One region of the Vibrio sp. JZG10 genome, then DNA from elsewhere that is predicted to be linked to it. Evidence: riboswitches for the same ligand, from Rfam matches in the RefSeq annotation. Region 1 holds a riboswitch; the other holds the start of a gene.

The links. A riboswitch is a leader RNA that binds a small molecule or an ion and turns the genes downstream of it on or off. The one in region 1 is predicted to bind cyclic di-GMP.
Region 2: another riboswitch for cyclic di-GMP. It lies ahead of gbpA (N-acetylglucosamine-binding protein GbpA); the one in region 1 lies ahead of ACWYVB_RS02565 (TfoX/Sxy family DNA transformation protein).

Annotation. Positions count from the first base shown of each region.
Region 1 covers NZ_JBSUGE010000001.1:563,127-567,552, forward strand. The annotation lists gene torD (molecular chaperone TorD) at 1-361, shown strand, start outside; gene purR (HTH-type transcriptional repressor PurR) at 827-1,831, shown strand; cyclic di-GMP riboswitch class I at 2,117-2,206, shown strand; gene ACWYVB_RS02565 (TfoX/Sxy family DNA transformation protein) at 2,323-2,913, shown strand; gene ACWYVB_RS02570 (TVP38/TMEM64 family protein) at 3,029-3,715, shown strand; gene ACWYVB_RS02575 (hypothetical protein) at 3,736-4,056, shown strand; gene ACWYVB_RS02580 (alpha/beta fold hydrolase) at 4,094-4,426, opposite strand, start outside.
Region 2 covers NZ_JBSUGE010000004.1:172,635-177,060, forward strand. The annotation lists gene ACWYVB_RS07675 (MarC family protein) at 1-29, shown strand, start outside; gene ACWYVB_RS07680 (patatin-like phospholipase family protein) at 209-1,081, shown strand; gene gbpA (N-acetylglucosamine-binding protein GbpA) at 1,135-2,598, opposite strand; cyclic di-GMP riboswitch class I at 2,705-2,805, opposite strand; gene ACWYVB_RS07690 (fasciclin domain-containing protein) at 3,078-3,578, opposite strand; gene ACWYVB_RS07695 (cryptochrome/deoxyribodipyrimidine photo-lyase family protein) at 3,659-4,426, opposite strand, start outside.

The DNA of each region.
Region 1 (4,426 bases):
ATCGATGTACATCGGTGAATCAGGTTTGCTGAATGACAAGCCCGCCGAGGAAATGGAAAAGTTGATGGCAGAATTTGGCGTTCAAGTAGATGAAAATCTAAAAGAGCCAGCGGACCACTTAGCCGTTGAACTAGACTTTCTCGGCAACATGATCATCCGCTCAAACGAACTTGAGCAAGAAAAACACATGGAAGAAGCCTTCGTTAAACAAAACGACTTTATCCAGCAACAGTTGATGTCTTGGTTACCTCAGTTTGCAGACAAATGTAAACAATTCGACGAATTTGGGTTCTACTCGAGCGTCGCGAAACTATTAGTTGCATTTTGTAAACTAGACAGCGCTTACCTTCTTGGTGAATAATTGCCGCCTATTTTTAAGGAGCCCGCCTATCGGGCTTCCTGTATACCTGAAATAACTGAATGTAAGTAAGTTGGGTATATTATTCGTTTGCCTTAACTTAGCTCAAAGACGCTTGGTTATTTAGCAGTCAAAATGTGACTTCAAATACACAAATCTCTTGCTGAAAACATTGCTAGTCAGTCCACATAGGGCTAAAATGTGAGCGCAAACGATTAAATATGATTTATATGTAAACCGCTGAAATATAGCGGTTTTTGTGTTTTTTAACAGGTTGATGGCAATTTCTAATCAGATAGAAAAAAGATAAAATTCATCGACCGATGCTGCTACGTACCCTTTTGTCGTGCTTGGACCAACCGCTGCCGAAACACTTAGCGCCAACCTTAGATTGCTGGGTGTAAACCATTAGAGCATCAGGTACATCCAACACGACATATTTCAGTAGCTCGATACAGGACACCATTTATGGCCACTATAAAAGACGTTGCTCGCTTAGCCGGCGTTTCCACTACGACAGTTTCGCACGTTATCAATAAAACGCGTTTCGTTGCAGAAGCAACGCAAGAAAAAGTAATGAAAGCCGTGGACGAGTTGAATTACGCGCCAAGTGCTGTTGCACGCAGCCTAAAGTGCAACTCAACTCGTACGATTGGCATGTTAGTAACGCAGTCAACCAACCTATTCTTCTCAGAAGTGATTGACGGGGTTGAGAGCTACTGTTACCGCCAAGGCTACACTCTGATTCTGTGTAATACGGGTGGGATTTACGAAAAACAACGCGATTACATCCGTATGCTGGCTGAAAAACGTGTTGATGGCATCCTAGTGATGTGTTCTGACTTAACCGAAGAGCTTAAAGAGATGCTTGACCGTCATGCCGACATTCCTAAAGTGGTCATGGATTGGGGTCCAGAAAGCTCACAAGCGGACAAGATCATGGATAACTCAGAAGAAGGTGGCTACATCGCAACCAAACATCTGATCGACAATGGCCATACTGATATTGCTTGTCTAAGCGGTCACTTTGAAAAACTTGCTTGCCAAGAGCGCATTGCAGGTTTCCGTCGCGCGATGAGCGAAGCAAACCTAACTGTAAATGAAGATTGGATCCTTGAAGGTAACTTTGAATGTGATACGGCCGTATTAGTCGCAGATAAAATTACAGCAATGGACAAACGTCCGACAGCGGTATTCTGCTTTAACGACACAATGGCTCTGGGCCTAATGAGCCGCCTACAACAAAACGGCATCAAAGTTCCTGATGATATTTCAGTGATCGGCTACGACAACATCGAGCTTGCGGAATACTTCTCTCCACCGTTAACAACTATCCACCAACCTAAACGTCGTGTGGGTAAAAATGCGTTCGAGATCCTACTTGAGCGAATCAAAGATAAAGAACACGAAAAGCGAATTTTCGAAATGCGACCTGAGCTTGTAATTCGAAACACCGTGAAGAAAATGAACTAAAATTCGCCAAATATAACGATGTCAAATAAGCGCTCTAAAAGGGCGCTTATTTTTTATCTCTAAATAACTTTTCCCTGACTTAGGTTTGTTAGACAAAAAGCCTCGAATCTCTAAGTCTCTGTTTTATATGTAGGTAAATCACACTCCCTCACAACCTCGAGATCATCCCGCCTTATTCTCAAATATGCACAAACATGCGCTTGTCGACACTTTTTATTGAACCAAAATCACACTTTTACGGGTAAAACGTGATGTTAATTCAATATACGAAGTATGCTCACTCTGTCACGCACAGGGCAAACCATTCGAAAGGGTGGGACGCAAAGCCTCCGGCCTGAACCATAGTACTATATGGAAGGTAGCGGGGTTACCGATGGCAAGTGTGCAAGCGATGACTTTACCCTGTAATGACATTGCTTTTGCGCATGTTTGCTACTCTCTCGGACCTGACTTTTGGTGGCGTAATATTAATTACACCGAGATAACAAAACATGGATAAACCGATACTCAAAGACTCTATGAAGCTATTTGAGGCACTTGGTAATATCAAGTCGCGCTCAATGTTTGGTGGCTTCGGACTATTCGCTGATGAAACAATGTTTGCACTAGTTGTAAATAATCAGCTTCATATAAGAGCAGACCAACAAACTTCATCTGACTTCGAGAAACAAGGGCTAAAGCCTTACGTTTATAAAAAACGTGGCTTCCCAGTCGTTACAAAGTACTACGCAATTTCCAACGATTTATGGGAGTCTAGCGAACGCTTAATCGAAGTAGCTAACCAATCGTTGAAAAAGGCAAAGCTTGAAAAAGAACAGCAGGCAACTACAAAGCCTAATCGCTTAAAAGATTTGCCTAACTTACGACTGGCGACTGAACGCATGCTGAAAAAAGCAGGCATTGAGTCAGTAGAAAAACTGGAAGAGGAAGGTGCACTTAACGCTTATAAAGCGATAAGAGATACGCACTCTGCAACCGTCAACATTGAGCTGTTATGGGCACTAGAAGGGGCTATTAACGGTACTCATTGGAGCGTTGTACCTCAAGCTCGCCGAGATGAGTTGATGAACGGCCTCCAATAAAAGTCGGCCTTAAAAACTATCTTGTAAAACCGCAGTCTAATCTGCGGTTTTTTTGTGAAATTTTTTCGACTTTCCTTCTGTCTTATTACATATATCCCAAATTGGAATCATAAATATGAATAAGAAACTGATATTAGGCCTAATACTGGTCGCGATCATTATCTTTTTAGGCGTTAACTTTAGTCAGTATTTAACGTTGGAAAATGCAAAAGCCCAACAAGAAGCGCTGACCACATACATCGATCAGAACTTTGTTTTTTCGGCAGCTATTTACTTTTTTGCCTACATTGCAATTACCGCTTTTTCTATTCCTGGTGCTGCTGTGGTTACATTACTTGGTGCGGCTCTATTTGGTTTTTGGACGAGCTTATTACTGGTTTCTTTCGCCAGTACTGTGGGTGCAACGCTAGCATTTTTAAGCAGCCGATATTTGCTGCGTGACTGGGTACAAAACAAGTTCGGCAATAAGTTAATCGCAATTAACCAAGGTGTCGAAAAGGACGGTGCATTTTATCTATTTTCCTTGCGTCTCATTCCGGTATTCCCTTTCTTTCTTATCAACTTGTTGATGGGCTTAACGCCAATGTCTGTAGGTCGATTTTACCTTACTAGCCAAGTAGGTATGTTGCCAGGCACTGCAGTTTACTTAAACGCCGGTACTCAGCTAGCAACAATTGAAAGCCTGTCAGGCATTATTTCACCTGCGGTATTGGCCTCTTTTGCGTTACTGGGGCTGTTTCCAATCATCACTAAATGGGTTATGAATAAAGTAAGGCCAACACCGAGTCAGCAAAACTCATAATTAGTAAGTGGACGTGTTTAATGAAAATATTCATTGCTAAAAACCCAGCAGAAGCGCATATCGTGTGCGAATTATTGAAAACCGAGCAAGTCTACTGTGAAGTCCGCGGAGAAGGTATTTTCGGTTTAAAAGGAGAGCTGCCGTTTAGTGATGATACCGATCCTTATGTCTGGCTTTTTGACGCCAAACAACAAGTAAAAGCAGAAGGAATAGTACAAGCCTACCGCAAACAATCCGATGGAAATGAGTATCAAGATTGGCAGTGCCCGAAGTGCCATGAGGTAAACGAGGGGCAGTTTGGTGCTTGTTGGCAATGTGGACATCAAATAGGGGAGCCTTAATAACTCCCCTACTCCTACTCAATCGATTTATTCAGCGCTAAGCAGAAACCGTTTGCTGCTTAATAAATTCGATGGAATGTTGATTGAAATCTTCAGGGCGCTCAACATTACAAACATGACCACAGTTGGGGATCTCTCGTAAAACACTAAGCTTATGCGCCGCAACCATTTCTTTAACAGGCTTAATAAACATGTAATCTCTGTCGCCCATTAAATAGAGTGTGGGAATGGGTAACTCTCGATCTTTAAAATACTTCATTAAAGGATTTACATCAGCAGCAAGAATAAACCAACGTTTAAATTCTTTTTGGCAAAGCTTCTTGGCCTCACGAATAAAAAGATGGCGAGACTCTCGCTGGCTTCTCTGTGG
Region 2 (4,426 bases), on a different contig from region 1:
GCGAAGCCTATAAAACTGTTTTCTCATAGGCGTCTCCATCTCGTCTAAATCCACACCTACATTTCTAGCTGGTGTGGATTTTTTGAACTTTAGTTTTCACTTTCTAAGAAAGAAATAAATAGACTTCACCTATTTCAATAATAAGAATATTCAATTGTTTTGATTGCACGAATTTCATTACTCTTTTGGCAAGAATAATGGGGGAAATATGGCAACAAAAGCAATTGTAGTGGAAGGTGGCGCGATGCGAGGTGTCTTCGCAAGCGGAGTGCTAGATGCGTTTTTAGAGCAAAGTTATAAACCGTTTGACTTTGCCATCGGTGTATCTGCTGGCGCATCAAACTTGATTGGTTATTTGACCGACTATCCGCATCGCAGCATTAATGTCATTACTAAGCTGGCAACGAGTAAACGCTTTTTTGATCCGACTCGATTCGTTAAAGGTGGGGACCTCATTGATGTGAAGTGGCTGTTTGAAGAGTCTAATCGTTTGTATCCCGTCGATGAAAATAAACTGTTTGATGGCATTCCTTTTCTGGCAGCGACGACGAATGTAGATACAGGACAGGCAGATTATTATCGCGTGACGCGTGATAATTTTCACCATGCGATTGAAGCGACAACAGCGTTACCCATTGCATACAAGCATACCCCTTGCTTTTCTGGAGGCTGCTATACCGATGGCGGGGTGGCAGATTCCATCCCGGTGCGTGAGGCTTATCGTCGCGGAGCTCGAGACATAACCGTTGTGCTTTCTCACCCGCTAAATTATGCCAAGAAGCCAGTAAAAACCACATGGCTGATGAAGAAGTTATTTGCCGAACATCCTAAAATGGCGGACGCGATGTTAAGACGTGCAGATAACTACAATCAATCGTTGGAATTTATTCGTAACCCTCCACCGGGAACGCATGTCAGAGTGATTGCACCACCAGATAATTTTCCTGTTCAGCGCTTATCAATGCGACAAACCGTTCTATTGGAAGGTTATGAAATGGGGCTGATTGAAGGGCGGGCTCATTTGGCCAATTTGTCAGGTGTTCACGGTTTAGATCGGGAAAACTGCCATTTTTGCGTTTGATAATGAAAGAGCCTCATAGCGAGGCTCTTTTTACTTAACGTTCAAAGGGCGATTTAGTTGACTTTATCCCAAGCCATTTCCCAGTGTGAACCAGTTCCTGGTTCGTATTGGTTTGCGCTTTCTTTCCACTGTACACAGTAACCAGAGTATGGGAAAGGTTTACATTGGTAAATGGCACCGTCGCTTGCAAGCACTTTTGTGCCCGCCGTGTAGCTAGATAGCCCTTCAGGAAAGACAAAATCGTACTCGCCAGATGGTGGTGGCGTTACTGACTCTTCTTTTAAGTGAAAGTCGAGCGTTTGCTGATCCACCAAGTTGCCATCTTTGTCTTTAATACGAGTCACGAGCATATGGTGACCAGGCTCTGATTTGGTTAAAGCGAGCGATACAGCCTCCACCGAACCGTCTTTCATTTCATCTGCCCAGCTTGCAAGTGGCTCACGGTGGTGATTGTACACGGTGAGTTCTGCGTTTAAATCGCCTTCAGCAGTGAGTGTCAGATCCAACGTCGTCGGTGTTGACTCAATAATATATTCGTCTGCTAAGCCATCTACTGTGAGTGAGTACTCTGGAGCGGGAGTTTCTATCTTGTAGCCGATTTCTACACGCTCAAGGCCGCTATTAGCTTGCAGATACACCGGGTTAGTACCATAAACAGGAGTGAATTTATCCTCGGCATACTGTCCAGCTTGCAGTTTAGTTTGCTCTTGGTTGATCTTCGTTGCTAGAGCGTAAGACCAATTTTTCGCTTTGCCCATGACTGCATCGGTAATTTCTAGCTCGGTTCGATAAGCTATGTTTTCACCCGCCTGATCAAATACGCGTGTATAAACCGAATCTCCAACATTTAAATCCATCGTCGGAATAATTTGACCGCCTTGCGTCCAATCTGGAATGACTGGACTGTCACCATCAAATTTCACATCGATCACGTTATAAAATGAAGCCGCTGTGTCGCCAACATCCCATACCGCCAGAATGACGTGATACCCCTCTCGCGTAGGCACATTACATTGATGGCTCACCTGTTTTGGAGGTTGAACCATATTGCCATCGACTACACAGAAAGGAGTCAGATCAAACGAGTCGCGTGATAGTGAGGCATTTGGGTTCCAATCAGGTTTGGTGATGTAATATTTCCAGTCACGCGTCACATGGTTGGCTGTAAATGTCCATTCAAAAGTCTGTGTACCTGATTGAATAGGACGTTTCACCCAGCGGTCGACAGTTTGTTCATCAAGAGCGGCAGCTAGAGCGGTTTCGGCACTTGCTATTTTTCCATCGCGAGGCCCTATTTGTGGAAAACCATCAGGACCTTCAACACTTTGTGGCTCGTATTGAATAGCACCGCAGTTATTATTTTTTTCGTTAGTATCAGGTGTTGGATACTTACATAGTGCCGCGCGACTTGCAGCGACACCATCATTGGTTTCTGATACGTAGCCGTGAGCCGCAGCACCTGAGCTAATGCTTGCAAGTGCTAACGTAAGTACGGATTTGGTTGGAAAGGATTTCATCACATGTCCTCTGTTATGGCTGACAAATTAATGTCACACCTCGGCGCATGCTGAGCACGAAGCAACGCTGCATGAATCCATACATTTGGATAATGTAGTGTTGCAACATGGCAACCCCGCTATCATGAGCATTACTTTTGATGATGGAATGCTGGCAGACCGGAAGCTTTGCGTCCCACCCTTTCGAATGGTTTGCCGAAATGTGATTGAGCAGCCAAAATTTAGCTCAAGAATTTACATGTGGAAAAGTAAACGACACTGACATGGAATCATGTTCTCAAATTGAAAGGTAACGGTACGCCAACCTCATTGATATTGTGCTTTTTTGTTTCTAAGGTATTGGTTTTGATGTTGTTTTTGTCTTTTTTATAGTTGGAGTGAATGGTTTGCTAGTTGTTGGGTTGAAGGTGGGAAGGGGCAGTATTAAGGATAGAAGACGCACCGTTTAAAGGGCGGAATATACCGCCCTCTGAATCATTTTATTTAGGCATAATGACGGTATCAATAACATGAATGATGCCGTTTTTAGCTTTCACATCGGTTGCCATTACATTTGCATCGTTGACCATGACTTTATCACCCATGGTTTTAATCATCACGTCTTGCCCCTGAACCGTAGTCGCTTTGTCCAGCTTAACAACATCGGCAGCCATTACTTTCCCTGGGACGACGTGATAACTCAAAATGGATACTAACTTGTCTTTGTTTTCCGGCATTAAGAGCATATCGATTGTACCGTCAGGCAGTTTTGCAAAAGCGTCATCCGTTGGTGCAAAAACAGTAAATGGGCCTTCTCCTTTGAGTGTATCGACTAGATCAGCCGCTTTCACTGCAGCGACAAGTGTATTGAAAGAGCCGTTTTCAGTGGCAACGTCGACAATATCAGCCTTCATCATGCCATGCTCATGAGCCTTGACGGGAAGCATAAAAGATAAAGTCGCCATCAATGTAGCCGTGATAACCAAGATACGTTTAAACATAATGTGTTCCTTACGAGTTGAGGGTACAACGGTTTCCCTAGAGAATGTCTTTGTTTGTACGCATCTAAATGAAGAGATGATCAACGAGCCCTGCTTTCTTTCGATGGTCTCACGTGTCGCGTTAAAATTCGTTTGCCTTCTTGTTTTACATCGGCCCGTTTGCGCCATGCCCATAGACGCTCCCTTGCGTCTTTAGCTGCGCTATTTAGGTCGACAATAGGCGCTAGGTAACGGCTATCCGGTTTCAAGTGGTACATGACGGTTTCCATCTGTGTCATTTTCCAGGGCTCGAACAATAGTGGGGTGGGGACCATTTGCAATTCAGGCACCCATTTATAGATGAATGCGCCATCAGGGTCATGTTCTTGGGCTTGCTTAACCGGGTTGTAAATCCGGATTGTATTGGTCCCAGTTACCCCGGCTTGCATTTGGAATTGTGGGTAATGAATACCAGGCTCAAAGTCGAGGAATAGTTGCGCTAAATGCGTCACGCCAGTTCGCCAATCCATGTTCATGTGATGAGTGAGAAAACTAACCAGCATGGCACGCATGCGAAAGTTTATATAGCCAGTCTGATGCAAACAGCGCATACAGGCATCGATCAAAGGTATGCCTGTATATCCAGATTTCCATGCTACTAACTTTTCTTCATCGAAAGTGCTACTTTGTTTAATCAACGGTTCGTAAGCCCGGTTAACACAGTAAAACTCCATGTCGTATTCCGACTCGAATTTTTGGATGAAGTGACAGTGCCAATGCAGCCGTGAAGACAACGCAATTAAGCTGCGACGAAACCCAGCTACTTGCCAGTGTTTCAATAGGTATTGATAAACTTCACGCAAGGATAT